DNA from 3 places in the Thermicanus aegyptius DSM 12793 genome. Region 2 is predicted to be linked to each of the others. Evidence: riboswitches for the same ligand, from Rfam matches in the RefSeq annotation. Region 2 holds a riboswitch; each other region holds the start of a gene.

Region 1 (9,987 bases), 570 kb from region 2:
CTGGTGAAAAAGGTCGCGGTGTTGGGAGGATCAGGAAGAGATTTCATCGCCGAGGCGGCTAACAGAGGGGCGGATGTTTACATAACGGGAGATATTGGATACCACGATGCCCATGAGGCCATGAGCCGAAATCTGGCCCTGATCGATGGGGGGCATATCATGGAAAAAATCATGAAGGAAGGGGTTACCCAATTCCTGATGAAAAAGATCAGGGAAGTAGACCTGGAAACAGAGATTTTTCCTTCTGAAGCAAGGACGGATCCTTTTAACTTTCTCTAATATCCATGCTTCTGCGGAGGATCAAAGGAGAAGACTTAACTAGAGCATGGAGGAGGATGATGGAGAGAGCTCTTGATTCGACGTAAATCCCCATGATAGAATGAGTGGGCAATCTGTTCGTTGGTCGAATGATGAAGGGATGTTACTGCCTTGACGAAAAAGCATTTTCTCCATGGAGCTCTCCTATTGAGCATCGCAGCCTTAGTTTCAAAGATCCTCTCCATGTTTTATCGGATTCCTTTACAGCAAATGACTGGGGATACAGGCCTTGCTATGTATACGGCAGCTTATCCCATTTATACGACGATCGTCATTTTAGTGGTTTCAGGGATACCCATCGTTTTATCCAAGATGATCTCGGAACATTTGGCGGGCGGAACCTATCTGGAGATACGGCGAATCCTTTTGCTCTCCTTCATCTTTTTAAATAGCGTAGGGTTTGTATCCTTTCTCATTCTCTTCTTGGGAGCAGATCAAATTGCCCGTATGGTCGGCTGGGGGGAACTGGCCACATCGATCCGCGCCGTCTCCTTTGCCTTGCTCTTTGTTCCAACGTTGGCCATCCTCAGGGGTTATTTTTATGGGTACCAGGATCAAGCCCCTCCTGCCAATTCACAAATCCTGGAGCAGCTTTTTCGTGTGTTAACCATTGTTTTCTTGGCCTATTTCTTGGTAAAAGCAGGTTTCCCGCTCCATGTGGTCATTTCCGGAGCTACGTTTGGTACCGTGGTTGGCGTGTTTGCCAGTTTTCTCTACTTGCTGATTTCGGCAAGGAGATTTAAGGCAAAAGAAACGTTCCTAAAGCATAGAGAAGGGAGATCAACTTCCCTATCCAACGGACATCTGTTCCGGCAAATCGTCTTTTATACCATAGCGGTTAGCTTAAGCGCCTTAATGGTACCCCTATTGGGACTTGCCGATTCATTTACAGGAATCAAACTTTTACAATGGGCGACCGGTTCCTTAGAACAGGCGAAGGAGGCGTTTGGCGTCTATAGCCGTGGTCTTCCTTTTGTCCAATTCACAACCATATTTGCCAATTCATTAGGATTATCCCTCATCCCTCGCCTGGCCGAAGCGGATCAGACCAAGAATCATAAGGATGTCGTTTATGCCTCTTCATTAGCCCTTAAAATTACGGTTTTATTTGGTCTACCTGCAGCGGCCGGACTCGCTCTCCTCTCGGAGAATATTAATATCTTTTTCTTTGGAGATTCCGATGGTTCCTTCTCCATGTCGTTGTTATCTTTTACCTCCTTTTTTCTCACCATGGCAATCACCATCGTATCGATCTTGCAAGGGGTAGGAAAGATCTATTTGCCCGCATTACTCCTGGGAATTGTTTTCTTTATTAAAATCCTGCTCAACTATTGGTTGATTCCCCTTTACCAAATTAATGGGGCGGCCTTAGCCACCTTTTTCTCCTATATGCTCCTGTTCGTACTTAACGCGATCCTTCTCCAACGGTTTTTAGGTCGGGACTTTTCTTGGGGGAGCTTGCTCTTCCGCCCTGCTCTTGCCACTGCGGGAATGGCAGCGGCGCTCCTTATGCTAGAGGAAGGGTTTGCCCTCGGGCTTTTACCTCATTTCTCCCGGCTGGAAGCTGCAATTCGCCTTCTCCTCCTCATCCCCATAGGATCTGTCGTCTATGGAATCCTCCTCCTCCTGCTGAAAGGCGTAGAGCGGAGGGAGTTGGAGCGAATTCCTAAAATAGGGAATCTCCTTGTATTTTGGTTGACACGACTCCGGTTAATGGGGAAGTAGACGGTCATGGAAACTCGTCTTTTTTTTCACGTGGATGATGGGGAAGAGGGATGGCAGTTAAAAGGATACTTAAAGTCAAAACGGGTTTCCGTCTCTCTCCTTCGTCGCATAAAACGGGAAGGGTTACTCTTGTTAAATGGGGAAAGGGCGACGGTTCACCAAAGGGTGGCAAAAGGAGATCGGGTTGAGATTCTTTTCCCGGATCCGCCGCTTCCAATCGTGCCGCCAGAACCTATTCCGCTCTCCGTTCTTCTAGAGGATGAAGATCTTCTTCTCATCAATAAGCCGGCAGGAATCGCGGTGCACCCCACCTACAATTATTCTTCCGGAACGCTTGCCAACGGCATCTCTTATTATTGGGAAAAAAAGGGGGAGATGCGCCCTGTTCGACTTGTTCATCGCTTGGATAAAGAGACTTCCGGCATCCTTATCGTGGCGAAACATGCGTATGCCCAATATTTCTTAAGCGAAGGATACCGACAGGGAGAGTACCGGAAATGGTATGATCTCTTTGTCCACGGTTTGCTGGCGGAGGAGGAAGGATTTATTGAGCTTCCGATCGGACTTGCTCAGGGGTCGATCATTAAGCGAACCATACTTGCAGAGGGCCCCCCTGCCCGAACGAAATTCCGAGTGCGGAGACGTTATCCGAAATGGAACGTCACCTGGGTTGAAGCGGAACTCTTCTCAGGCAAGACACACCAAATTCGCGTCCATTTTTCCCACTTAGGTCATCCTTTGTTAGGCGACGATTTATATGGTGGCGAAAAGCGCTGGATGAAGCGTCAGGCTCTCCATGCGAGTAGGGTACATTTCCTGCACCCGCGGACGTTGAAGGCCATTCAAATGGAATCTCCCTGGCCGGAGGATTTACTCCGGTTAAAAGGTTTCCTCGAAAATGAAGAAAATGAAGCGAGGGATTTTTCGAAGAGGTGAATACATGTGAAATCTTTATCCTATGGGGAACCTCCGTACAGGGTTTGGATGGAAGCTCGTGAATGGGGGAAGGACCTTCAAGTTCTCATTGGAGGAGGAACGGTCCCTCACATTGGGGCCGTGGCTGTTTCCTATTGGGATGAAGGGATCCTGCGTACGGAAAGCATCCAATTGCCTCATCATAAGGAAGGTGAATTGGCGAAAAAGATCTCCGAACGCCTCACATCCTTCCTGAAACGGACCGTCTCTGTTTCGATCGGAATTCATATCGATCATGCAACGCAAGAGGAGATCCTGCTTCTGGTTAACCATGCGGAAGAATTGGTCAATCGGTACATGGAGTTGATTTCACCCGACGAAGCAAGAGATTCTTCATTGATGTAGAAAAATGGAACAATGGGGAATAAAGTAGGAATTTCGGTTCCCTTTGTGAGCCGTTCATGTCATAATGGGGGTATGAGGGGGTGGATGAGAGATGGAAAGGTTTGGAGAAAATGAACTGACTCATTTTAATGCCCAAGGCCACGCCCATATGGTGGATGTGACCGAGAAGCAAGTCACCTCACGAAAGGCGGTTGCTATCGGTTTGGTTCGCATGAAAAAAGAAACCTTAGATATCATACGAAGCGGGAATGTGAAGAAAGGGGATGTCCTATCCGTTGCTCAGATCGCGGGAATTATGGCAGCCAAAAGGACATGGGAAATGATCCCCATGTGTCATCCGATCCCCCTTACAGGGATCGATATCCGGTTTCAGTTCTTAGAGGAAGACGCCATTCGGATTGAGGCGACCGTCAAATCAGAAGGAAAGACGGGGGTCGAAATGGAGGCACTTACCGCAGTGCAGGTGGCGGGTCTTACCATTTATGATATGGTGAAAGCCATCGACAAAGAAATCATCTTAGGACCAACCCAACTTCTTTTTAAAGAGGGAGGGAAAAGCGGCATTTTTCGTCGGCAGGCGGATGAACGAGGGTTTGACCACGATGAAGGGTGAGGAGGGTTAAGATGTTAAGGGAAAGAAAACCCATTCCTGTTGAGGAAGCGCTTGTACGTATTTTGAGGAACGTAAAAACCTTGGGAACGGAAGAAATCCCTTTGGATGATGCGTACGGGCGAATTCTTGCCGAATCTTTAGTGGCTGATCATACGGTTCCCCCCTTTGATAAATCTGGGGTGGATGGATATGCCGTGATAGCGGAAGAGACCAAAGGTGCGAGCCACCATAATCCGATACTCCTCGAGGTGATCGAGACGGTAGGGGCAGGTTCGGTGCCACGCCATCGTCTTTCATCGGGTCAAGCCATTCGCATCATGACGGGAGCTCCCATTCCGAAAGGGGCGAATGCCGTCGTCATGTTTGAGAAGACGGAAAGGGTAACGGAAAATGGGAAGGAGATGATTCGGGTCTTACAAGAGATGAAACCAGGTGAGGATATCTCATATCGCGGTGAAGATGTGAAGGAGGGAGAGGTGCTCCTTCAACCGGGGAAAAGGATGGGTCCGGGTGAAATAGCCCTCCTCGCTACGTATGGCTATGGGAATTGTCAGGTGTTCAAAAAACCGGTTGTGGGGATTTTAGCCACAGGGTCTGAGCTTTTGCCTGTATCGAGTCTTCTCGAACCGGGAAAAATCCGAGATAGTAACGGTGCGATGTTAACCGCTCAGGTGATGAGGGTAGGCGCCGTCCCGAAACATTTTGGGATCGTCGCCGACCGATTGGAGGAAATGAAAGAACGCGTTCGGGAGATTCTCCCTCAGGTAGACCTTCTCCTTACTACGGGTGGTGTATCCGTGGGCGATTACGACTTCATGTATGATTTGTACCAAGCGTTAGGAGCGGAAGTTCTCTTTGATAAACTGCTCATGCGTCCCGGTAAGCCAACAACGGTTGCCGTCCTGGATGGGAAACTCCTTTATGGGCTCTCGGGAAATCCGGGCGCTGCTTATGTGGGCTTTGAACTTTTTGTCCGGCCCGCCCTTCTCATGATGATGGGTGTCCCGGAAAGTGAGGCACATCTGCCCAGAGCACGGGGAATATTGGACGAAGATATCAAGAAACCTTCCGCCTTTCCCAAATATGTTCGAGCAATTTATTCCTACCATGGGAAAGAATTGCATGTTTCTTTGGCGGGTCCGGATCGATCTTCACTTACCAGCACGCTTCAACGGGCCAATTGTCTCGCCCTCATCCCGGCAGGAGGGAAGGGAGTGGAGAAAGGAAGCGAGATTGACATCTTTTTTTTGGATCGATGTGAGCATCCATGATTCCAATCATTCAAGTGGTAGGATACGCAAACAGCGGGAAGACCTATTTGATCACTCACCTCATCCGACATTTTCAGAAGAAGGGGTATCGGATCGCTGCGATCAAACATCACTCTCATCCCATTTCTTTCGATGAAGAGGGGAAGGATACTTGGAAGCACCGGAATGCAGGGGCGAACCAAACCCTCCTCGTTTCAGGCAACCGACTGATCCAATGGGAAGAAGAAGATCACGATTTTACCCTTGAAGAGGTGATCTCCAAAATCGATAAAGCCGACCTCCTCATGATCGAAGGATTTAAAGATAGCCCTCATCCTAAGATTCTTCTTTTGTCTAAGCCGGAAGAGAGAGAGCTTCTTATGAAGTTAATGGGAATCATGATGGTGATCTCCACTTTTCCTCTAGAGGAAGAGCTCTCTTATCCCGTCTATCGGAGAGATCAGATGGATGAGATAGCGGCTCACCTGGAGGAGAAATTAGGACTTAAGTGAAAACGGAGGGAATGGAATGACAGATCCGCTAGATTCCATCGTGACGGAGTGGGGGTACTATGCCATTCAATCTGCCCCTATTGAGATTCCTCCTCTGCAGGAATTTGTCACAAGTTCCGAGATGGGGGCTCTTACCCTCTTCATCGGAACGGTGCGGGAATGGACCGGAGGAAAGCGGACGCTCTATCTGGAATATCAGGCGTATATCCCCATGGCTTTAAAGAAGATGAAGGAAATCGGTGAAGAGATTCGGGGAAATTGGCCTGGCTCCAGAGTGGCGATCGTTCATCGAGTCGGCTCCTTGCAAATTGGCGAAGCGGCAGTCGTCATCGCGGTAGGCTCCCCCCATCGTGATGCGGCCTTTCTAGGAAGCCGTCATGCCATTGAACGAATCAAAGCGATGGTTCCCATATGGAAAAAAGAAATATGGGAAGATGGTCAGGAATGGATTGGAGATCAACGGGAGATCACATCTTATCCAGAGGGGAGACCGGACATCGATGAATGAAATCATGGGCGATGAAAAGCATGAAAACATGGGGAAGGATCCATCGGAGATGTCTCTTGTGGGTCATTTGACCGAATTAAGAAATCGTCTCATTTATGTTACGATCTATTTTATCATTTCCTTTATCTTAGGTTTTGTTGTTGCTCAGCCGGTAGTAAAATGGTTACAGCCAAGGGATTTGGAGAATTATGCCTTTGGTTTGGCGGATGCGGTCATGGTCTACATGAAAATCGCTTTTATCATCTCCCTGGTCCTCACCTTTCCCTTTCTCTTATATCAAATCTGGGCATTTGTTCGCCCGGGATTAAAAAAGAATGAGCAGGCCATCGCCCTTCGCTTTATCCCCGCCGCCACCTTACTCTTCGTTTTAGGGCTTGGTTTCGGGTATTTTGTCCTTTTTCCCATGATGATTCAATTCATGGTATCCCTTTCCGCCTCGCTAGGGATCACCATGATGTTGGGGATTAATCAATATTTCGAGTTTATGTTTAATATTCTTTTGCCCATCGCCATCATCTTTGAGATGCCGATCGTGGTCATGTTTTTAACCCGCCTTCGCATCTTAAATCCGCTTCGCTTGCGGAAAATGAGAAAGATCGCCTATTTTATACTGATCATCATCGCCATCGTAGTTACCCCTGCGGATTTTGTCTCCGATATGATCGTTACGATTCCGTTAATTCTCCTTTATGAGATAAGTGTTTGGATTTCTTCTTTGGTCTATAAAAAGCAGTTACAAGAAGATCAAGAAGCCGAAAGTCGTTGGGATTAGATTTTCCTTTTTCAATCCGTGACCATGGGCCTGGTTGATGGGAAATGAAGCGTTCAGGATAGAAGGAGGGATTCAATCGTGCGTGTCTTATTCTTTGCAGGTCTGGGTGAAAAAATCGGGAGAGGAGTCGTTGAAGTAGAGCATCGGGAAGGGATGTCCTTAGAGGATTTGCGTCTTTTCATCGCAGAGCGTTTTCCGGAAACGAAGGAGGTACTTTTTCAGGCGATGATGGCGGTGAATCATGAATATGCCCTCCCGCATCAACTTCTTCATCCCGACGATGAGATTGCTTTTATCCCGCCTGTTAGCGGTGGATAAAAGGTATTGCCAAAACGGAAGGGTTCGATATAATGAAGTAGAGGAAATAGTTCCGAACAGGTCACTTGTTTTGCCAAGTGTGAAAAGGGAAGCCGGTGAAAATCCGTCACGGTCCCGCCACTGTGAGCAGCTAGCCCATTCTCGTTTTTTTACCCACTGTGTCTACGGCATGGGAAGGGAGAGAAGAGGGTGATGATCTGCAAGTCAGGAGACCTGCCTGTTTGGTATGATGCACGCAATCCCCTTCGAGGAAAAGGGTAAGCAGCGATGTCTCCCATCCGTCTCTTTCTTTTTCTTCAATATCTAAAGAAAGATATGCTTAAAAAGGACGTTTGCCGCTTACAGGATTTCCTTGGGGAAATCCTTTTTTTGTGCTTCCGTTTCATTTGCTTCGTTTTTATAAAACGTAAGTCACGGGATGGGATAGGGGAGGATAGGGGAAGAAAGATGAGTAAGAAAAAATGGATGGTTATATATGGGGTCATGGGTTGTGCCGGTATCCTTTCTATGGGAATGGCGGCCGCTGTGGGCAGTTCTCCCATTTCCATGGCTTCCGTCTATCAAATATTGGGAGAACATTTTTTTCCCTGGGTGAGAAGCTCCTTTGATCCTACCGTGGATTTAATTGTATGGCAGATCCGCTTTCCCCGCATTCTTCTCTCTTTTTTGGTGGGAGGGGGATTATCCGTAGCCGGGGCCGCTTTTCAAGGTCTTCTTCGAAATCCCCTTGCGGATCCCTATACCTTGGGAGTTTCATCGGGAGCTTCTTTAGGAGCCGTCATCGCCCTTTTTTTTCATATTCCCCCTGCATTTCTAGGAGGGTTCACGCTTCCTTTATTTTCCTTCGCCGGAGCCCTTCTATCCATCCTTCTGATCTATACGATCGCCAATTACGGGATAGGATGGGGGATGGAGAGGCTGATCTTAACGGGAATCATCATCAGCTCTTTCGTGAGTGCTTTCATATCCCTGTTAATCTCCCTAAGCGGGGAAGAGCTGCGACAAATCGTTTTTTGGCTGATGGGCAGTTTTTCTATGCGTGGATGGAAGGAGCTATTACCCATTATACCCATTATTCTGATCGGTTTTTTAATCCTATTATGGAAGGGCAGGGAACTTGACGTGATGGTTCTAGGGGAAGAGGTGGCGAAGACGGTTGGGGTGGAAACCGATCAAGCGAAGCGTTGGATCATCATAGGTGCTTCCTTGGTGACGGCAGCAGGGGTAGCGGTTGCCGGAGTGATTGGCTTTGTCGGGCTAGTCGTCCCTCATTTTATTCGTCTGCTCGCAGGCCCCAGGCATCTGCATCTCCTTCCCTTATCTTTTCTTGGGGGTGGAATTTTTCTCATCGTTTCGGATACAATCGCCCGTACGATCTCAGCACCGAACGAACTTCCCATCGGAGTGGTAACCTCTCTGATTGGGGCTCCTGTCTTTACCTATTTTCTGCTGAGAAAAGAGGAGGGGAGATAGAGTGATGCTCAAGATTAATCAAGCATCGGGGGGATATGGAGAAGAGAAAATGATCCAAGAGGTCTCCTTCCATGTGCGACAGGGAGAGTTTTTTGGAATACTTGGGAGAAATGGAAGCGGAAAGAGCACCCTTTTGCGCCTGCTTGCAGGTCTTATTCCGTTGATGGGAGGGGAGATCCTGCTTCATGGGAGGACGATCTCCTCTTATTCCCGACGGGAAATCTCCCGTCTTGTCGCCTTTCTTCCCCAAGATCATTTTATTCCTTATGGCTACACTGTACGGGAAGTGGTATCCATGGGGCGCTATCCCCACAGGCGTGCTCTGTTCTCTTCCTGGAGTAAAGAGGATGAAAAAATTCTTCAAGAAGTCCTTCATCTGTTTCAATTGCGCGGAATGGAAGATAAGCCTTTTATTCATTTAAGCGGAGGAGAAAAACAACGGGTTATGTTCGCCAGGGTAATGGCGCAAAAGCCGACCCTCCTTCTCCTCGATGAACCTACCAGCCATCTGGACCTTTATTATCAAATGGAGATTCTCCAGGAGCTTTATACCTTAGTGAAGGAAAATGGGCTTACGGTGGTAAGTGTTATGCATGATATTAACCTTGCTTCCCTCTTCTGCGATCATGTTCTTTTATTAAAGGACGGAAAAACGGCTTATATTGGAAGCCCCAACGATGTATTTACTCAAGAGGCGCTAAAAAGGGTCTTCTCTCTCCCCATGTATCCCGTTATGCATCCGGAGAAGAGAAAACTTCAATTCTTATTATAATTGGGTAATAATCCGTAAAACAGGGAAGGATACCAAATAGAAATTCCTTGAATCCGTATAGAACCTAACGTTTTGGAGGAGGATCACATGTTGAAACGCCTTCTATTGGTTATCCTTGCCCTGACCGTGGGAATTCTCTTTATTTTAGTCTCCCCCATCCCCTCCTCATATAAAGGGGAAGGAAGCGCTGCCTTTGGAAAACAAACCTTGTACGTGGGAGCCAGAGGGGGAGATGTTTATGAACTGCAAGGACGGTTGAAGTATCTTGGATATTATACAGGCAAAATAGATGGTGTGTTTGGCTGGCGAACCTATTGGGCAGTAAGGAATTTCCAATATAATTTTGGGATGAAAGTGGACGGAATCGTGGGGAGCAAAACGAAGTATAAGCTTTGGAAGGCAACAA
Region 2 (9,987 bases):
GATGGCACAGCTATAACGCAACCCCGGTATCCATCACCAGCGGCATCTGGGTGATGCTCTCCCAGACCCTCGTCCCCAATGACCGGATCAATGACGGCGCTTACTTTGCCAGCCGATTTGATCTACCGTACGGTTCCTGGCTCAACCCCGATGATATCCGCACCGCCCATAGTTACGCGTGGCACTTCCTCGTATCGGCCTGGAGCCCCCTGTGGCGTTCCCTAAGCCGAGCCTATTTTGCCCGGGGATACTTGGAAGAGGTAAACGCAGGGAATGCCAATACCAGCAACTGGCTGCAAGGAGGCGGATACAACCAGTTTCATGAGAATCATGCGGTGAACAGTTTTGAGTCGGCGGCGGAAGGGGTAGGCGCCGGTGCGGTAAAGGATGGAATTGATCACGCCGCCGCGGTTTGGAACCCGGAAGGGGACATGGGGGATATGGAGATCTGGGAATTGGCCGAACCCCTGATCTACCTGGGCCGAAAGATAAAACCGAATACGGGAGGAGCGGGCAAATACCGGGGAGGAAATGGGTATGAGAGCCTGCGCATGGTTTGGGGTGCGAAGGATTGGACCATGTTCTTCATGGGGAACGGTTATGTATCGAGCGACGGGGGGCTCATGGGCGGATATCCGGCTGCATCGGGATATCGTTTTGAAGCCCATGGCACTGATTTGAATGAACGGATCGAAAAGAAACTGCCCATCCCGCTGGGAGGCGATCCCGATCCCGGCAATCCCCAGTATGAGAAGGTGATGAATGCCAAAGAGGTATACCGGGATAAGCAGGCGATCACCACAGAGGCCATCTTCGAGAATTATGATCTTTACCTCAATTATCTCCGAGGGGGCCCTGGATTCGGCGACCCCCTGGAGAGGAGACCGAAGGCGATTGAACAGGATCTGAATGGTGGCCATCTTTTGCCCGACTATGCGGAGAAGGTGTACGGAGCCGTCATTTCACGGAATGAGAAAGGGAAATGGGTGGTGGATGAAGAAAAGACGGAAGAGCGAAGGAGGAAGATCCGGCAGGAGCGGATCAAAAGAGGCAGGCCGACGCGGGAATGGATGGAGATGGAACGGGAAAAAATTCTGAAGAAAGAGGCAGCCATCCAGGTGCGCCACATGTATGCTTCCAGCTTCGCCTTAAGTGGTCGCTTTCTCCAGGAATTCCGTGCTTTCTGGAATCTGCCCGACGAATGGGAATTGACGGAAAGCGAGTTAGCGCAGGAGATGCCCATCTTCGGAGCGCATCGCCGCAACTAAATTCACTCTTCCGGTGCGTCGGGGAGTCATTAGGCGATTTTTGCGGGAAAGAGCCAAAAAGGGAGGGATCACAGATGGCGAAATATGAGAAGAAGACCATTGAAGAATTGATCGATGGGACGATTGAGTTCTTTAAGCTGAAGGAGATGCTCTCCAGTTTTAAGGACCCGGATCGCTTTGATCTATACCTGGAGATTTTGCAGGAGCGGGTTCCCTGGAAGGAGAAGATCCTCCTTCCGGCAGGCCTCCATCTCTATATCGTGGCGAAAGAAGATGGAAAACGGGTGGTGAAGTGCGATTGCGGCCATGAATTTTGCGATGCATCGGACAATTGGAAACTCCATGCGTTGGTTTATGTGAGGGATACGGAGGAGAAGCTGGAAGAGATTTATCCCAAGCTCCTGGCACCCGATCCTGCCTGGCAGGTGCTCCGGGAATATTACTGCCCTTCCTGCGGGACCCAATTGGAGGTGGAAAATGTGGCCCCTTGGTATCCGGTCATCAAGGAGTTTGAGCCGGACATCGATGCGTTCTACGAAGAATGGTTGGGGCGCCCGGTCCCGAGATAAACGCTGCTTGAGGGGAATGGTGATGCAGAACTGGAGATATTTTGTGGAATCTGATGGCGATTTTTCTACGTGCGCCCGAAAACGGGCGCATTTTCCTTTATTCGGGTATGAACCCCGCATATGAGGGTATGAACCTCGCATGAGTTCCGATGCGGTATCAGCCGTGTTCCTGGAATTTCGATGATCGGGGATAAAGAGGTGAACTTTCCGTTTTCAGAGTTGATGGAGATTTTATGACGGGGTTTATTTCATCTTTATCTTGTACTTCCGCAGTTTCCGATAGAGGGTGGATCGGGCGATGTTGCAACGTCTTGCCACTTCGGAGAGGTTCCCATCCGTCTCGAGGATAAGCTTTAGGAGCAGACGTTTTTCTTCTGCAGCCAGGGGGTTATCCTCCTCTCCTTCCCCCTCTTCTTCCGATGCCATCTCAGGTTGAAAGAAGAGGGAGGCCGGGAGATCCGTCCGCTGAATCATGTCCCCATGGGCGAAAATGAGGGCGTGTTCGATCACGTTCTCCAGTTGGCGGAGATTCCCGGGCCAGGGATGATGCATACAGAGGTTCATTACCTCTTCGTCCAGTCGCAAGACCTGTTTCTGATGCTTCATGGCGCTTTTCCGGAGAAAATATCGGCATAAGAGTGGAATGTCTTCCCTTCGTTCCCGCAGGGGAGGGAGTTTTAACTCCACCACGTTTAGGCGAAAGTAGAGATCTGCCCGGAATAGCCCTTTCGTCACCATTTCCTCCAAATTTCGGTTGGTGGCGGCCAGGATCCGAACATCCACCTGGATCGGTTTGGAGGAACCGAGCCGTATAACTTCCTTCTCTTGCAATACCCGCAACAGATAGATTTGCAGGTCCAGAGGCATCTCTCCGATTTCATCCAGGAAGAGGGTCCCTCCATTCGCCTCTTCGAATTTTCCGGCCTTCCCTTTCGGGTTCCCTCCTGTAAAGGTTCCCGGCTCATAACCGAAGAGTTCGCTGGCCATCAGTTCTTTGGGAATGGCCCCGCAGTTGATGGCGACAAAAGGTCCTTTATGGCGGAGGCTGGACCGATGAATCGCCTGGGCGAACCTCTCCTTTCCCGTACCGCTTTCCCCGGTTAAGAGGACGGGAACATTGGTGGGAGAGACTTTTCTGCCTTTTTGGATCAGTTCTTTCATTACCTGGGATTGCCCGATCAATTCCTCCCACGGGTCTTCCGGGATAAGGCGGGGAATCGGCTTTCTTTCCGACCGCTTTAGATGGAGGAGGTACCCTATTTTCTTCCCATCCGTCATGAGAAGTTGGGAGATGATTTTTAACGAACGAGAGGATAGTTCGATCTCGGTTTTGCTTTCCCGTTGTTGAAGGAGGGCTTCCCTTAGTCCGTCCATTCCGGGAAGGGACCAAAAGGTATGGAGATCCTGCATCTGAAATAAGGCAAAGGCTTTCTCCGAAGCATCGATCACCTGCAGCGTAGAGCTGAGCACCATCAGGGGGTCATTTTTATAGAGCTGCAACGTTTTAAAAAAATGATCATGCAGGAGATGATAATTCTTTTGGGAGATTTCTTTATATCCCTGTTGTATGATGGAAGCGGTCATCGTGGCGATTCCCAACGTATGGGGCTGCCCAAACTCGGTGGGCCCGGTCAGATCGATGGCACCCAGTAGTTCCCCGGTAAACGGGTCGCGGATGGGAGCGGAAGCGCAGGTCCAGGGATGGAAGCCTTCGCTAAAATGCTCATAGGAGAAAATTTGGATGGGGTGGGAGAGCGCGAGGGATGTTCCGATGGCGTTCGTGCCTGCCGTCTTCTCGCTCCAATCGGCCCCGCGAAGGAAATGAATCTCTTCCCCCTTTTTTAAAATCGGTTGGTCCCCTTCCAAATAGACGATTCGCCCATGATGGTCGGTTAACGCCACCATGTGACCGGTTCCCTTGATTTGAGAGGTTAGGTGTTGCAAGATGGGATAAGAAATCTTATAGAAATTTGATTTCCGAGTCCATTCTTTTATCTCTTCATCGGTCCATACGATCGAGGTCCTTTTCTGTTTTGGGCTTACGCCGAATTGTTCACTCCGCTTCCACGATTCCAGAACATCTTGTCGTATGGGTCCTGGGTCATGGTTTTCCAAAACATAGGTCCTCCAAAGATTGGCCAATTCATCGATCTTCTTATGCATTTCTCTGGCTGAATGAAAGGATAACTGGGGGTTCATCTTTTTCCCTCCTGTGGATTGGGGGCTTTTGCCGATAACCTGCCATTTCTTTTCCCTTTCTATGTAACAGAATTATTGTACTATTCTCTATTATATCATAATAAAAATGAAAACGATATCATGAAAATGTTTTGTGTGATTTTATTTTTCTAGCCCGGCAAGGAAGGGGAATCGCCTCCCTCCGTCGAAGTTATCATACAGATTGGATAAAGGCCGGAAGGGGAGGCGATGTTCAAGATGGTGATTCTGGTTCCGGTAGATGGATCTGACCATTCCAAAGAGGCGCTGCAGGAAGGAATGAAACTGGCCAAGGCTTTTGCCGCCAAGGTTCTTATCATGAACGTACAGCCCAGTTTCGATACCGCCCATACCAAGATCTTTTTCTCCAAAGAAGAAATACGTTCCTATGCCGAGGAATTGGGAGAGGCGGTGATGACTCCTTATCTGTCCCTTTTGGAAGAAGCCCACATCCCCTATGAAAAGGTTGTGGAGATGGGCAACCCTGCAGAGAAAATCGTGGAGGCTGCGGATCAGTGGAAGGCGGATTACATCGTGATGGGGGCGAGGGGGATGGGGCCATTAAGAGGTTCACTTTTGGGAAGTGTTAGTTACGGGGTGATACATCAGACGAGATGCCCGGTATTGGTGGTCAGAAAGAAAGAGGAGTAAAGTAAGGATGAATGATGTAAATTTTGATCCTGTTTAGATCCTAAGACGGTTGATTCATTCCGGTTTTTTACTATAATTAAGCTTAGATCAACTTCATATCTCTTTTAGGTCACTTAGTTGACTCGCTAAGTGTTAATAGGGAAGTCCGGTGGAAATCCGGCGCGGTCCCGCCACTGTAAGCAGGGAGAGACGTTTAGGCCGAAAGGCAGCCACTGTGTACCGTCGTGCATGGGAAGGTGAACGAATCGAGGAACTGCAAGCCAGGAGACCTGCCTAAAAGAACGGCAAGTTCCCTTCGAGGAAAAGGGCAACGGCAGAGAAGATACATAGCTTTGTATCGAAATCCGTTTGCAAAAGGAGATTTCCTGAAGGGGAAGTCTCCTTTTTCATGCCGCCATGAAGGGAAACTCGAGGATGGAGGTGGGATAGAAAGAAAAGGGAATCGATTCTGCTGTCCTTATAAAAATGTTTATGGACCAATAGACCAGTAAAAAGGAAGGGGAAAAAATGAAACAGTCGATCTTTCGTAAATTAAGCCTGTTCCTGCTTATCTTGTCGCTAGTCATGATGGGCATGATCGGGTGCAGTGCCGATCAAGGGAAACCGGAACAGAGCGCATCCGGTCAACTTTCGAATCCACAGACGACCGCCCCCACGGAAAACAACCCAACGAAAGAGAATGCCTTCCCTGTGACCGTCAAGGATGGGACGGGCAAAGAGATTACGGTGGAAAAAGCCCCTGAGCGGATCATCTCCCTCATTCCCAGCAATACAGAGATTATTTATGCGTTGGGATACGGGGATCAAATCGTAGGGGTGACGAGCAATGATAATTATCCGGAAGAGGTAAAGAACAAAGAGAAAGTGGGCGACATGAATGTAGATCTTGAGAAAGTGGTCTCCCTCCATCCCGATCTTGTGCTGGCCAACCAGTGGCATGTGACGGGACAAGTGGATCAGGTGGCCAAGATGCGGGAAGCGGGGTTAAACGTTTTGGTGGTGAACGACGCGACTTCTCTGAATCAGGTCTATGAATCTATTCGACTTTTGGCGAAAGTGACGGGCACTTCCGATAAAGGAGAAGAAGTGATTAAAGGCATGCAGGAACGTTACCGGGCGGTGGTGGAGAAAGCGAAAACGATCCCAGCCGATAAAAAGAAAAAAGTATGGGTGGAGATTTCTGCTCCCCCGGAACTTTATACCACCGGAAAGGGAACTTTTATGAATGAGCTTCTCGAAGCGGCGGGAGCCATCAATGTGGCCGCCGATCAGGAAGGTTGGCCGAAGTGGACGGAGGAGCAGGCGGTGGCGGCCAAACCGGATGTCATTTTGTTAACTTATGATTATGTACCCAATGCCGTAGAAGAAGTGAAGAAGCGTCCGGCCTGGAAGGAAGTTCCGGCGGTTAAGAATGGAGAAATCTACCAATTGAATCAGGATACCGTTTCACGCCCTGGCCCTCGTCTCATGGATGCCTTGGAGGAGATCGCGAAAGATGTTTATCCGGACGTCTTTAAGTGAGTGATCGATGATGTGAGTGGAGGTTCAAGTGGAAAGGATAGTGACGAGGATGAACCTCGAAGAGGGTCGGTTGGAGAAATATGGCCATGGGGGGGATCGGGTGAGCGCGGCGGAGAAATTCCCGTTTCATCCGGACCAGTTCCTCGACTTCAGTGCCAACATCAATCCCATGGGACCACCCCCTACGGTATATAAAACGATGGAACAGGCCATGGGGAGGATTGATCGTTACCCAGATCCGGGGAAACGGGCTTTAACCCGTAAATTATCTTCTTTGCACCACATGGAAGAGGACTTTATTCTCGTCGGGAATGGAGCGGCAGAACTGCTCTCTCTTCTCTTCCAAGCGTTCCGTCCTCGGAGGGTGGGGCTCCTATCCCCCTCTTTCGTTGAATATGAGCGGATGGCGAGGATCTACGGGGTGGAAATCGTCCGCTATGTGGCTGCGGAGGAAAATGAATACCGCCCGCATCTTCAAGAGATGCTGGCCCGATTTGAGGAGTGTGACCTGATCCTCCTGGGCACTCCCAATAATCCGACGGGCAGTGTGTATGCACGGGAAGAATTGCTTCATCTATTCGCATGGAGTAAAGCGCGACAGATTCTCTGCGTGTTGGATGAAGCCTTTATCGACTTTCTTCCTGATCAGGAGCAGGCGACCCTCCTTCCCTTTCTCCGCCACGATTCTTATTTTCTCTTGCTCCGATCCCTGACGAAGATCTATGCCATTCCCGGATTACGCTTAGGATATGCTTTGGCTTCACCCCACATGATCCGTCGGCTGGAGAGTTTTCAGGTGCCCTGGAGTGTCAATCTCCTTGCACAGGAAGTGGGACTGGCTTGTCTTGACGAGAAGGAGTATGTGGAACAAACGCGCGTGTTGATTCAGCAGGAGAGGAGCTTTCTTAACGAGGCGATTACGGAACGGCTGGGGTGGAGGGTCTATCCCTCCGCCGCCAATTACCTCTTGGTGCGTATTCTGGATCCTTTTACGGTGACGGACCTGCAGGAGGTTTTGGGAAAGCGGGGCATTCTCATCCGCAATGCCTCTTCGTATGTGGGATTAACCCCATTCCATTTTCGCATTGCGGTTCGCACGCGGACGGAGAATGCACGATTGATGGAGGAGATGGCACGGGCGCGGGATCTTCTCCTTTCGCGGGTAGGATCCGAACAGGCTCCGGTCCTTTTTGTAAAACAAGGGGAGGGAGAAAGATGACCATTCATCTGGTGTTAGGCGGGATTCGTTCCGGAAAGAGCCGGGTGGCTGAGGAGTTGGCTCAAGGAGATGGGGGGCCGGTTTCTTATGTGGCGACCAACGTTTGCATGGATGAGGAGATGAAAGAACGGATTCGTCTTCATCAAGCGCGGCGTCCCCTTTCTTGGCGAGTGATGGAAGAGCCTCTCGATTTAAAACGAATCTCATCCATCACAGAAGGGGATCGGGTGGTCTTATTGGATTCCCTCTCCGCTTGGTTAAGCAATCGGTTGTCCCCCATTCCGGAAGCGGAATGGCGCGGAGCCAGGCATAACGAAAGAATCATAGAGGACATCTCCCGTTTTCTCGAAGTGATCAAGGGGAGAGATCAGAATTGGCTTATCGTCTCCGATGAGATCGGTCTCGGCGGTGTAGCGCTCTCCCCTCTGGGGAGATGGTATGCCGATCTCTTAGGGGAATTAAACCAAAGGGTGGCGTCCGTCTCCGATGAAGTGACATGGGTAGTGGCCGGGCTCCCTCTGCGTCTTAAAGGGGAGCAAAGGGGATGAACACGTTTTGGTTGAAGCATGGGAATGGAACAGATCGTTACATGTACTCCCCTTCTTTTTGGCCCACCCTTACCTTTCAGTTACATCCCGATTACCTTTTGGTGGAAAGCGGTGAGACCATGACCACCCTGAGTTCTGCACTCTGGGGAGGTGGGCTGCGACAGATAAGTCGCTTTATTAATGGAAAGGTTCCGCTTTCTTATCACAGCGACAACCCCGAGGAGTGGGTGAAGGAGCGCCTTGCCACCTGGGGATTTGAGGAGGAAGGCACGGTGGTTCTTCTTACCGCAGCCAATTTGGAGCGAACCTCGGTGATCGAGAGGGTGGGTGATCAGTACCGGTTGGTCGTCTGCGCCACGGCAGGCCTTTCTAATACGGGACGGGTGGGGAAAGTGAAGTCTCTTTTTTCCAGTTACCTTAGCGGTACCATCAACCTTTTTCTCTTTTTGCAAGCATCGCTTACCGAGGCAGCCATGATCAATCTCATCATGACGGCCACAGAGGCAAAGTGCGCCCTGTTGCAGGATTTGGGAGTACGTACCGTAGATGGAGAAATCGCCACGGGAACCACGACGGATTCCATCGTTTTGGCGGTCCAGGGCGGGAAGGGGGAAGAGTATCCACATCATTTCGCCGGGACGGCGACGACGTTGGGAGATGGAGTGGGCAAGGCGGTCTATGCCGCCATTAAGGAGGCTTTGGCGAGATGATGCTCTCTTTGAAACTTCTCCTCGCCTATCTGGTGGATCGTGGGATTGGAGATCCGCGTTTCATTCCTCATCCGGTGGTAATCATGGGAAACATCATTCGCCGCATGGAACCGTTTTTGAGGAGAATGGCTTCATCGGAGAAGGCGCTTCGCCGGATTGGCCTTCTTTATCCTCTATGTTTGGTTGGAGGAAGCGGGGGGATTGCTTGGGGGCTCATTACGGGATTAAAGATGATTCATCCCTGGCTTTCCGAACTCCTGGAGATTTGGCTCATCTCGACGACCATCGCCTCCAAAGGATTGGCGGATGCGGCGATGGAGGTGTATGACAAGCTGAGGGAAGGAAATCTGCGGCATGCGCGCGCTTCTTTATCCATGATTGTGGGAAGGGATACGGAACACTTGGAGGAGAAAGAGGTGGTTCGCGGAGCTGTGGAGACGGTGGCGGAGAATATCGTGGATGCCATCATTTCCCCCCTTTTTTATGCCGCAGTGGGTGGTGCGCCGTTCGCCCTAGCCTATCGAGCCGCCAATACCCTCGATTCGATGGTGGGGTATAAAAACGAACGGTACCAAAACTTAGGCTGGGCTTCGGCGCGATTGGATGACGTGCTCAATATCATCCCTGCCCGCATCACCGGGATCCTGATTGTACTTCTCTCTTTCGTTTACCGCCTTGATGCCGTGGGGGCTTGGCGAACCATGTGGCGCGATGCCGGCAAGCATCCCAGTCCCAACAGTGGGATTCCTGAAGCCGGGGTGGCGGGCGCATTAGGGATCCGTTTAGGGGGATTCAATCGCTATCAAGGAGTGGAATCTTTCCGTGCCTACCTGGGAGAGCCGCTTCATCCGCTTCGGCCTTCTCACATCGTCGAAACGGTTCACCTCATGTATGGGGTGGCCAATTTCTTTATCCTCTTTCTCTCTTCCACTCTCTTCCTGCTGGGACGCTAACCTGAATCGGTTCTAAGGAAAAGGGTGATTTTTGGGAACTCATAAAAGGATTTAGACGATAGATGTAGAATACGAATGAGGATAGGAGTAATCCATGCGACATGTTGTGATATTGAGTAGATAAGGAGAATGCATCAAGTGTACGCTCGGGTATATGGAGCAACCGTATATGGGGTGGACGGACACCTCATTGAGGTAGAAATCGATTTGAGCAACGGATTGCCCACCTTCGATCTGGTAGGACTTCCCGACAGCGCCATCCGTGAATCGAGGGAGAGGGTGCGCTCCGCCATACGCAATAGTCGGTTTGAGTTCCCGCTCCTTCGCATTA
Region 3 (9,987 bases), 1.8 Mb from region 2:
GGAGTGGACGGGGCGGGGAATGGCGGAGGCCCTACGGTGGGTCCTGCACTATGGGGTGAGGATTCCTTTAATATCGGTGCCGGAATGGGGCGCATCAGAACGGCTGCAGGTTACATTCAGCGGTATATGCCGAAAATTCAAATGGGGGTTCATGCGCCCGGTACGCTTACCACCCAGGAGGCCGTCGATCTCGCTGCCTATATTCTTTCAAAACCGCGGCCCGATCTGGCAAAGAAAGAGAAGGATTGGCCGAAGAACGAACAACCCGATGATGTGGCTTACATGACCTTGGCCATGAGAAAAGCGGGCATGGATGAGAAGTCGTTACCTTGGTATACCGCTTACGCGGAGCGGGCGATGAAGAAAGCGGCCCAACCTGTCGATTCACCCTCCTCAGATTCAGAAAGCCCGCAAAAGTAGATGAATGCGGGTGAGAGATTCTTAAGAACGATAAGTGGTCGATGGAAGGGCGGTTCCTAGAATGAGAGAGGTCGAATCGCCGTAAACGGAGATCTTTAGATTGATCGGTGATCGCATGATCGAAGGAGGTTGTGATCTGTGCTGGATATTTTGGGGTTTTATCCGCAGTGGTACGTACCCAACTTTGGGTCCGGTTATGTGGTTGCGTTAATCGCCTCCACGCACGTCCTGTTTTCCCATATTTCCGTGGGTGCTTCATTCTTACTAGCCTATTTGCTTTATAAAGCGTATCGGGGGAATCATGAGGAACTTTATGGTTATGTAAAAAAATATCTGTTCACGCTTCTTCTCACCTCGTATATTATGGGGTCGCTCACGGGGCCGGGCATCTGGTTTTCTACGACCGTTTCGAACCCGCGTGGAATCTCTACCCTCATCCATAATTTCGTTTGGGTTTGGGCGTCGGAATGGGTCTGGTTTGTGACGGAAGTGGCGATGGTTTATATTTTATATTACATCTTCGACAAAATTGACCGACGCACCTATATGCATCTCTCTTGGATCTTTGCCATGGTCTCTTGGGGAACGCTTCTTCTCATCGTCGGCATTCTTGCTTTCATGATGTCTCCCGGCAGTGAGAAATGGTTTACCACCGGCAACGTGATGGATGCCTTCTTTAATCCGAACTACTTCCCCCAGGTGGGGGTCAGAACCGCCTTTACCGTGGCGCTGGCTGCTCTGATGGGTCTTGCCGTGGCGACACGGGTCAAGGAAGAGGGCTTAAGAAAAGATTTGGTGCAAACCCTCTCCCTCTGGGGGATCGGTGGGCTTATTTTCGGCGGCATGTTCTTGCTCTGGTACCTGAACACGCTTCCCATACGAGCCCTCACAACATTAGACTTCGCTATTCCCATGAACTTTAAGCTAACCATTTTTGCTTCAATTCTGCTTCTGATTTTCGTTTTCGCTTTCTTTTATATGCTCCCCAAAAGAAATAAGTATGTCTCCTTTACCATCCTGCTCATGGTTGTCGTTTTAGGACTTACCATCTATCCGCAGGAGCGCATTCGCGAATGGATGCGCAAGCCGTATATCGCCGGAGATTTTGTCTATGTAAATCAAATCATCGCACGAGATGTACCGGGGAAGGGGATTCAAAGTGAGATTCCCACGATCGACCGGCAGGGATTTTTAAAAAGCCATCCTTTTGTCCCCGATAAAGTCCGCACCATTACTCCGGAGAATGAGCTGGAAGCGGGACGTGCCATGGCCATGGTCTCCTGTGCTGCTTGCCACAGCCTGGATCCCAATGGTCCTCGTCCTCTCGTGAAAAAGATGGAGGGCGTCACCCGTCCGGAGTTAATCTATCAGTTTCTGATTACCCGCATGAGCGGTGATCCTGCGAAGGGGGCTTCCCCCTATATGCCGAAGTTAGCCGGAACCGAGGAAGAGAAACGGGCTCTTGCCCTCTATCTGGCGGAACTGAATAAAGAGTATTTGGCTTCGATCCATCGAGATCAACCCATACAGCAAACCCAAGGAAAGTAGAAAAGGAGGATGAAGGATGGGAATCGATGTGACACAGCTCCTGGACCAATTGCGTTACCCCAGCGGAACCGACTTTTTTCCCATCGTGACGCAAATCTTAATGGTCGTCACCTGGGCAATACACATGTTTTTTGTGAACCTTGTCATCGGCGGCATGATTCTCAGCATTTACGGGTACTTGAAAAAAGAGTTGCGCTGGAGGCGTGCCTCTCAGACGTTGGCCAATGTCGCGAAAATATCCTTGTCCCTTGCGATCGTTTTTGGGGTGGCCCCTCTCTTATTTACCCAAACCATCTATGATAATCTCTGGTATACCGCCAATAACCTGTCTGCCTTCTGGGTGGTTTTGTTCGTCCCGGTAGCCATTGTCGCCTATTATCTACTTTACTTCTACTATTTCCGCAATAAAGAAAGAAGCGGAAAATGGGTTCTCTTCTTGGGGATTCCCTCCGTTCTGCTCATCTTGCTGGCAGGGGCAATCATGCACATTTTATCGTATCAACAGCTCTTTCCGGATCAATGGGTGAAATGGTACACCAACAATGGAACGACGATGAACACGGATGGATGGCATGTTTATGCCTTCAATATCCCGCGCTATCTTCTCTTTATCCTGTTATCTTTCTTCGTGACCGGGATCTACATGATGCTCTACGCCTGGTATTTTCGCCAACGCCAAGATAAAGATCAGGGAGAGCTTGCTTGGTTTAAAGAGGTGGGAAGAAAGGCAGCGCTTTTTTTCGGGGGATTCCTCATCCTCGATGTGATCCTCTATAATGCCCTCCAGGGAAGCCTGTTGAACCCCATCATATGGGTGATCGTCGCTTTCTTGCTCCTGAGCTGGTTTCTTTTGATGTTGCTGGGGAAATCGCCTCACGATGGAGCGGTCCCCACCCTGATCACCTTCGCATTTCTCTCCGTTTTGGCGGTGGGGGTCATGCGGGAAGCAATACGAATGTTTGAACTAAGGAAATTTCAGTATTCCGTTTACAATTATCCTCTACGCCTTGATCTCTTTGGTCCTTCCTTTTTCTTTGCCACCCTCTTGGTGGGCATTGCCGTCTTTGTCTTTGTTCTTTACATGCTCTATCAAGCGGGGAAGAAAGAAGGCCATTACGATGCGCACCAGAATCAAACGATCGTCTCCCTATGGAAATTTTCTTTCTATGCGCTGGTGATGTGGCTGATCGTCTTCTGGGGGACCGGTGCCATCGTGGTGGCAAACATCAACCATTTTTAGGGAGTCGACACAAATCATTTCATTTCGCCCTGGGTTGATTCATGAAGAGAAACCCAGGGTTTCTTTTTGTCGATTTCGCTTTTTCATTGGCCTGCAGAGATAAAGATGATAAAATAAGATTGGAAATAATTTGAACGAACGTCAGGTACGAAGTGGATCGGAAGTGGCTTTTCGCAGTGATATAGAGAAGATTAAACCGAATGGACGGATGGAGGTGTATAGTATGTCCAAGAATCTGATGGTGGTTGGCACCGCCTCCAATGTGGGAAAGAGCATCTTGGTTACGGCACTCTGCCGGATTTTTGCGCAAGACGGGTTTCGAGTAGCCCCTTTTAAGGCACAAAATATGTCGCTTAATTCCGCCGCGACCCCCTCCGGACGTGAGATCGGGCGTGCGCAAGCGGCGCAGGCGGAAGCGGCGGGCGTTTTAGCCAATGAACATATGAATCCGGTTCTCCTTAAACCGATGCATGGAATGCGTACTCAGATCATTCTTCAGGGGCGTCTTTATGAGACGGTCACAGCTCGGGATTACTTTCATAACCAAAAGCAAGCGCTATGGGAGGCGGTTGTCGATTCGTTCCGATTCTTAAGCGAACGTTATGAAATAATTGTGATGGAAGGGGCGGGCAGCCCTGTAGAAATGAATTTGAAACCCTATGAAATTGCAAATATGCGTGCCGCGGAGATGGCCGATGCCGCCGTCATTCTCGTAGCAGATATTGAGAGAGGGGGAGTGTTTGCCTCTGTCGTAGGCACATTGCACTTGTTGGAACCTTATGAACGGGCGAGGGTAAGAGGAATCGTGATCAATAAATTCCGCGGAGACCCTGCCCTTTTTGACGATGGGGTGCGTTGGCTTGAAAAATTTACCGGCATACCGATTCTTGGAGTTCTGCCGTACATTGAGAATTTAGGGATCGATGAGGAAGATTCGATGGGATTGGAATCTACACGGTACAAAAACTTAAAGATGGAAAAACACCGCCAACAAGAGCTGGTACAAATCGCGATCGTCCAGCTTCCCCACATGGCCAATTTCACCGACTTTGATCCGCTCTTTCTGGAAGAGGGGGTACATGTTTACTTTTGCGAAAAACCGCAGGAGATAAAACAGGCGCATGCCGTTATCCTCCCGGGGACCAAGAATACGATGGTCGATCTTCTCTGGCTTAAAGAAAACGGGTGGGTGACCCCTCTTTTGGATGCGCGCAGGGAGGGGAAACTTATGGTAGGAATCTGTGGAGGCTATCAAATGCTTGGACAGAAGATCTTAGATCCGGATCATCGGGAATCGGAGATCAGCGAGATGGATGGGTTGGGCTTTTTCGATACCATCACAAAGATCTGCGCTGAAAAGCGAACGGTTTTGGTCGAGGGAACTCTCTTAGGAAAATACGAGGGTCTTGATGTCGCAGGGTATGAGATTCATATGGGAATCACGGAGTATGGATTGGAGTCGCAGCCCTTTGCCCACGTTAAAGAGTGGAATGAGAAGAAGTTGCGGACGGAGGGAAATCTCTCCCGTGATGGTCTGGTCATCGGAACCTACCTGCATGGGATACTACATAACGATCGCTTTCGGAACGCCTTGCTTTCCGAGATACGAGAAAGGCATCGTCTTCCTCCGCAAGCATCGACTGGGTCGATGGCGCAGATTCGAGCGGACAGTTACGACCGTTTGGCGGAGATCGTCCGCCGACATCTCGACCTGAGGAAGATCTATCACATGCTGGGGATACGTACCGACTTGCGCGACGGTATTAGATGAGAGCAAATTGAACACTTGCCTACTTGCAAAAATTTTACTATAATTAATCTTGAATTTAAATTGCATACACTCTTTTAGGTCACTTAGTCCAGTGACTACGTGTTAATAGGGAAGTCCGGTGAAAAGCCGGCGCGGTCCCGCCACTGTAAGCAGCGAGAGATGTTCACGCCGAAAGGCAACCACTGTGTACGTTGTGCATGGGAAGGGGAACAGATCGAGGAACTGCAAGCCAGGAGACCTGCCTAAGAGAGAGCAAGCTCCCTTCGAGGAAAAGGGCAACGGCAGATTCGGATGCGATGAAACGTTGAGATGTCTATCCACATATCCGTTTGCACGAGAGGTTTCCTTAAAGGAGATCTCTTTTTTTGGTGTCAAATCTGGGGAAAGTAGAATAGATAAACAGACGCTTCATCCCTATAAGCGGTCTTTAAAGAATTAGATCATGGTTGTGCCGTTTCCCCATCCACAGGAAAGGTTGAAAAAATAGATGGAAGAGGTGTTTTTGGATGAGTACGCGTTCACGGATTGAAGGGGCGATCGCTCAGATCCCGGATCTGAACCGGGAAGCGATGGAGCTGGTGGCGGCGCACCTGGATCAGTTGACCAAACCCCCCGGAAGCTTGGGAAAGTTAGAGGAAATTGCCATCCGATTGGCAGGAATGACCGGGATGGAGCGCCCGGAATTCCCCGACAAACGGATCATCATCATGGCGGCAGACCACGGAATTGCAGCGGAGGGGGTTTCCGCCTTTCCGCAAGAGGTGACGCGGCAGATGGTGGTCAACTTCCTGCATGGAGGAGCAGCGATCAACGTAATTTCCCGTCAGGTGGGAGCTCAAGTCATCTGTGTCGATGTGGGGGTAGCAGCGGAATTATCTCTTCCCGGTTTAGTTCAGAAGAAAATCGCCTTCGGCACGAAGAATTTCCTACGGGAACAGGCGATGAGTGAAGAGGAAGCAGTGCAGGCGGTCTGGGCCGGAATTGAGGTGGCACATTGGGCGGCGGATTCAGGGGCTAACCTGCTGGCTACAGGGGAGATGGGGATCGGCAATACGACGGCTAGTTCCGCATTGCTCGCTGCACTAACCGGCCTTCCTGTAAAAGAGGTCATCGGTGCAGGCACAGGGGTTTCCCAGGGACGTCTGAGGCATAAAGAACATGTGATCGAAACGGCATTAAGGCTTCATCAACCCGATCCACAGGATCCGTTTGATGTTCTGCGTAAAGTGGGGGGACTTGAGATTGCTGCCTTGGCAGGTCTAATCATCGGAGCGGCTGGAAGGAGAATTCCCGTGGTGGTGGATGGTTTCATCTCAACGGTAGCTGCCCTGATCGCGGTGAGAATGGCACCCAAGGCAAAACCGTTCTTACTTGCTTCACATCTTTCACAAGAACCGGGACATGCGGTGGCGCTACGGCATCTTGGCCTTGATCCGATCTTTCAGATGGAGATGCGTTTGGGAGAAGGGACAGGAGCTGCACTCCTCTTCCCGGTGATTGATACGGTCATGCACATTCTGCGTGAGATGGCCACCTTCGCATCAGCAGGTGTGGCAGAGAAGAGGAATAACGAATGAACAAACCTGGGTGGTCGTCTCCGATGAGGGTGGTCTGGGAGGAGTGGCTCTCTCCACTCGGGAGTTGGTAAGCCGATCTTTTCGGAGATCTAAAACAGACTAAAAGGGGGGGATACGAGATGAAATCCTTCTGGCTGGCTCTTTCATTCTTAACCACGATTCCTACGCCTACATTTTCGGCAAACGAGCGTGAGGCAAGCGGAAGCGTTCGTTATTATCCGCTCGTGGGGTTACTCCTCGGTCTGCTGCTCTGGGGGATCGCGGTCTTGTTTTCACTGTTCTTACCCACTTTACCAACTCTCCTTTCCAGCCTTCTTCTCCTTACATTCTGGGTTTATCTTACAGGGGGGTTGCACCTGGACGGATTGATGGATTTAGCGGACGGGTTAGGCAGTCATCGCAGCAGAGATCGAATTCTAGAGATTATGAAAGATTCGCGCGTGGGAGCGATGGGAGTGATCGCCGGTATACTCCTCATATTCATTAAAACAGTCTCTATTTATGAAGTGTTCAATGGGCTACCGCTGGAGCTCCTTATTCTTGTACCGATGCTTGCTCGTGTGGGGCTTCTCTTTCCAATTTATTTCTATCCTTATCTGACGGAACGGGGGATGGGAGCGGGACTGAAACAAGGAGTGACGCGTTGGCTTTTACTTCTTTGGCCGGTTGTCTTGTTCGTTTTGACCGTACTTCTCTTGGGCTTTTCCACCATGATTTGGATTCTTTTCGCCTTGGCGTTTGCTGCGCTCTTCATTCATCGTGTTGCCAAGAAACTTGGCGGACTGACGGGGGATGCCTACGGGGCCTATATCGAGGTAACGGAGACCCTTGCCCTATTGCTGTTTAACATTGGTCATGCGATTTACGATAGAATCTAATCGTTAGAATCGTCCCGTATCTTAACGAATACCTTCTTGATCGTGAATGCTCCTATGCTGATGGAATCGCACCTGCAGAAAGAAGAGAAAGGTTTCCTTTTACGGGGGTTCATCTTCGGTGAACGGGAACTTCGTTTGGATATGATGGGCATCCCATGCGGGGGAGGGTAGATGTAGAATGCGCTGGATTTGGGTGAGACATGGACGAACCGCAGCCAATGTGATGAAACGGTACATCGGTCATCTGGATGAACCTCTTGATGAAGTGGGCGTGGATCAAGCCGATCGTCTAGCGGAAGCCTTTCGTGATTTTCCCATTACGCGTATTTACTCAAGTGATTTGCGCAGAGCGCAAGCAACCGCTTCGGCTATCGCACAGGTTCATCAACAGAATCCCATTCTTACCCCGGCACTCCGCGAGCTGAATTTTGGCGATTGGGAAGGAAAGAGTTACGAGGAGATTGCACATAGCGATGCCTTATTGCTTTCCCGATGGCTCGCGAATCCCTGTGAAATCGCACCACCCAATGGGGAACGTCTAGAAGAACTGGGTGCGCGTTTCGATCGGTGGTTACGTTCAGAACTGGGACAAATGCAGGAGGAGGGGACCTATCTTTTCGTCACTCATGGCGGACCCATCCGATGGTTCCTTTCTCAATATGCCATCCCTAAGCGATCCTTTTGGGATGTGACGGTTCCTACGCATGGGGATAGTCTTGTATTGGACGTCATATGTACGGAAGAGGGATTCCGCTATTTAAGCCAAGACAACTGGATCGCTCCGTCTATGTGATGCGACCTTTGAACATCAATTCAGAGATAACGTTCAAATCGATTGTATCCAAAGATACACTCCTTCGATTCTATGGTATTTGTTCATTATAGTACTTTAATTTGTATCTTACATCTCTAAGGTAAATCCATTGCTTTGACTGAGGGTGTTAAATTTGCTTGATTCATTTTATCCAAAAATCCTGGTTGTTTTAGGTGTTTTAGGGTTATTTTAACGCCTTGCCCGATAGCTCTTTTGGATTCGTTCAAATTCCTTCTGGATTGTTAACTCGCCGTTGATGATCCCTGTTAATCATTAAAATTGACGAAACTTTCATAGTTATCTTAAGTAAAATATATATAAAAAGGAAATCGTGATGGGTGGTGATGTCTTGAAACAGTTATTCTCCAAGGACACAGAGGAACTGGTTAAGGAATATTCATAGAAGGGAGAAAATGATGAACAGAAAGTTGAGAAAACTGTTCAATCAGAAGGAGGAAAAGGATGAAAACATGGTATAAAATCATCCCTGTTCTTATGGTTCTGAACGTATTGCTATTAAGCGGCTGTGTGGACACCCTAACAGTTACGAAAGATTCTTTCGCTCAAGAAGAGGAATGGCAAGAGAGCGCCGTTATTGAATATCCCACCACGGTTACGGAAGATGGCCAAAAGGGGACCGTTCTTTTTCGCCTAGGAAACAACGGGCGTTTTGCATGGCTGGAATCTCCGCTCGATCCTTTTAAAGTTGGCAATGCGCCGAAAATCATGTGGCTTTTCTGGGGGAAGGAAGAGGAGTTAAAAGGTGTTGTCAGGGTGGAGGCCGTTCAAAAGGGAACAAATAAGAAGATGACGGTGTTTACCACGTCGAATAAACCGGAAACCTTACACCCCTTCTATGGAGCAAACCATTCATTAATGTCTAATGTACGAATGCCCGATGAAGGAGGGTTATGGAGGTTTGAGGTTTATATTGACGGCAAACCGTTTGGGTACGTCGTGGTAAATGTTCAGGAATAAGCGAACGGGAAACATCAATGTTTTTCATTTTTCCGTGATGCACTCTTCACAACAACGAACCATTTCCGCCCGTGTCCTAAACCTTCCCCTTCTGAATAGAATAGAGTAAAGCAAACTCGGAGGGGGATCGATCCACATGAAGAGAATGCGTTCTTTTTTTTATATGGTGATTTCTTTCACCCTTTTGCTGTATGGTGTTCCTCGCTTTCATTTAAACGGCATCCAATCCATCGAAGAAGGGTTTGCCATCCTCTGGACCTTTTTCGCCCTCCTCGTGATTGGAGCCCACCTTTTTCGATGGCTGGAAGAACCTGGTGAACCCCAAGCTCCGGGGAAATACCCGGAGATGAAGAGAATCCGTTCTTTTCAACGCAGGTAAAGATCTTTGCTTTTGATCCCTATTCGTGATGTATCGTGTTAAACAGCTTTCGCCATGAGGGGTCCAAAAGAGGGCGGCGTACCCTTGTAACAGATGAGGAACTGTATTATGATAATTCCATCCACTGTATCAGAGAGGATGGAGGGGTAAGATGGCGACCAAACATGAACAGATCCTCGATTACATCCGCAATTTGCAGGTGGGAGATAAAATCTCGGTTCGGGCCATCGCCAAAGAGATCGGGGTTAGCGAGGGAACCGCTTACCGGGCGATCAAAGAGGCGGAGAACCAGGGATTGGTGAGCACCATCGAACGGGTGGGCACCATCCGCATCGAAAAAAAGAACAGAGAAAAGATGGAGAACCTCACCTTTGCCGAGGTG

The links. Region 2 has a riboswitch for cobalamin ahead of THEAE_RS0112000 (ABC transporter substrate-binding protein). Riboswitches for the same ligand answer to the same signal wherever they lie in the genome.
Region 1: it holds a riboswitch for cobalamin, as region 2 does, so the genes downstream of both, THEAE_RS0109130 (FecCD family ABC transporter permease) here and THEAE_RS0112000 (ABC transporter substrate-binding protein) in region 2, are expected to answer to the same signal.
Region 3: it holds a riboswitch for cobalamin, as region 2 does, so the genes downstream of both, cobT (nicotinate-nucleotide--dimethylbenzimidazole phosphoribosyltransferase) here and THEAE_RS0112000 (ABC transporter substrate-binding protein) in region 2, are expected to answer to the same signal.

Annotation. Positions count from the first base shown of each region.
Region 1 is NZ_KI783301.1:1,693,144-1,703,130, forward strand. Features, by position in the region: gene THEAE_RS0109080 (Nif3-like dinuclear metal center hexameric protein) at 1-279, shown strand, start outside; gene THEAE_RS0109085 (putative polysaccharide biosynthesis protein) at 430-2,043, shown strand; gene THEAE_RS20535 (RluA family pseudouridine synthase) at 2,050-2,979, shown strand; gene lpdD (prenylated flavin chaperone LpdD) at 2,986-3,363, shown strand; gene moaC (cyclic pyranopterin monophosphate synthase MoaC) at 3,455-3,976, shown strand; gene THEAE_RS0109105 (molybdopterin molybdotransferase MoeA) at 3,988-5,247, shown strand; gene mobB (molybdopterin-guanine dinucleotide biosynthesis protein B) at 5,244-5,738, shown strand; gene THEAE_RS0109115 (molybdenum cofactor biosynthesis protein MoaE) at 5,755-6,246, shown strand; gene tatC (twin-arginine translocase subunit TatC) at 6,239-7,018, shown strand; gene moaD (molybdopterin converting factor subunit 1) at 7,097-7,336, shown strand; cobalamin riboswitch at 7,378-7,571, shown strand; gene THEAE_RS0109130 (FecCD family ABC transporter permease) at 7,784-8,809, shown strand; gene THEAE_RS20545 (ABC transporter ATP-binding protein) at 8,814-9,581, shown strand; gene sleB (spore cortex-lytic enzyme) at 9,669-9,987, shown strand, end outside.
Region 2 is NZ_KI783301.1:2,258,200-2,268,186, reverse strand. Features, by position in the region: gene THEAE_RS0112020 (hydantoinase B/oxoprolinase family protein) at 1-1,268, shown strand, start outside; gene THEAE_RS0112015 (acetone carboxylase subunit gamma) at 1,343-1,837, shown strand; gene THEAE_RS0112010 (sigma-54-dependent Fis family transcriptional regulator) at 2,081-4,036, opposite strand; gene THEAE_RS0112005 (universal stress protein) at 4,265-4,705, shown strand; cobalamin riboswitch at 4,795-4,996, shown strand; gene THEAE_RS0112000 (ABC transporter substrate-binding protein) at 5,213-6,226, shown strand; gene cobD (threonine-phosphate decarboxylase CobD) at 6,255-7,445, shown strand; gene cobU (bifunctional adenosylcobinamide kinase/adenosylcobinamide-phosphate guanylyltransferase) at 7,442-7,993, shown strand; gene THEAE_RS20845 (adenosylcobinamide amidohydrolase) at 7,990-8,703, shown strand; gene cbiB (adenosylcobinamide-phosphate synthase CbiB) at 8,700-9,656, shown strand; gene THEAE_RS20840 (YifB family Mg chelatase-like AAA ATPase) at 9,786-9,987, shown strand, end outside.
Region 3 is NZ_KI783301.1:439,254-449,240, forward strand. Features, by position in the region: gene THEAE_RS19760 (c-type cytochrome) at 1-420, shown strand, start outside; gene THEAE_RS0102335 (c-type cytochrome) at 559-1,968, shown strand; gene THEAE_RS0102340 (hypothetical protein) at 1,985-3,208, shown strand; gene THEAE_RS0102345 (cobyric acid synthase) at 3,432-4,979, shown strand; cobalamin riboswitch at 5,039-5,239, shown strand; gene cobT (nicotinate-nucleotide--dimethylbenzimidazole phosphoribosyltransferase) at 5,486-6,556, shown strand; gene cobS (adenosylcobinamide-GDP ribazoletransferase) at 6,676-7,434, shown strand; gene THEAE_RS19765 (histidine phosphatase family protein) at 7,613-8,227, shown strand; gene THEAE_RS21850 (hypothetical protein) at 8,711-9,226, shown strand; gene THEAE_RS19775 (hypothetical protein) at 9,363-9,605, shown strand; gene THEAE_RS0102380 (DRTGG domain-containing protein) at 9,757-9,987, shown strand, end outside.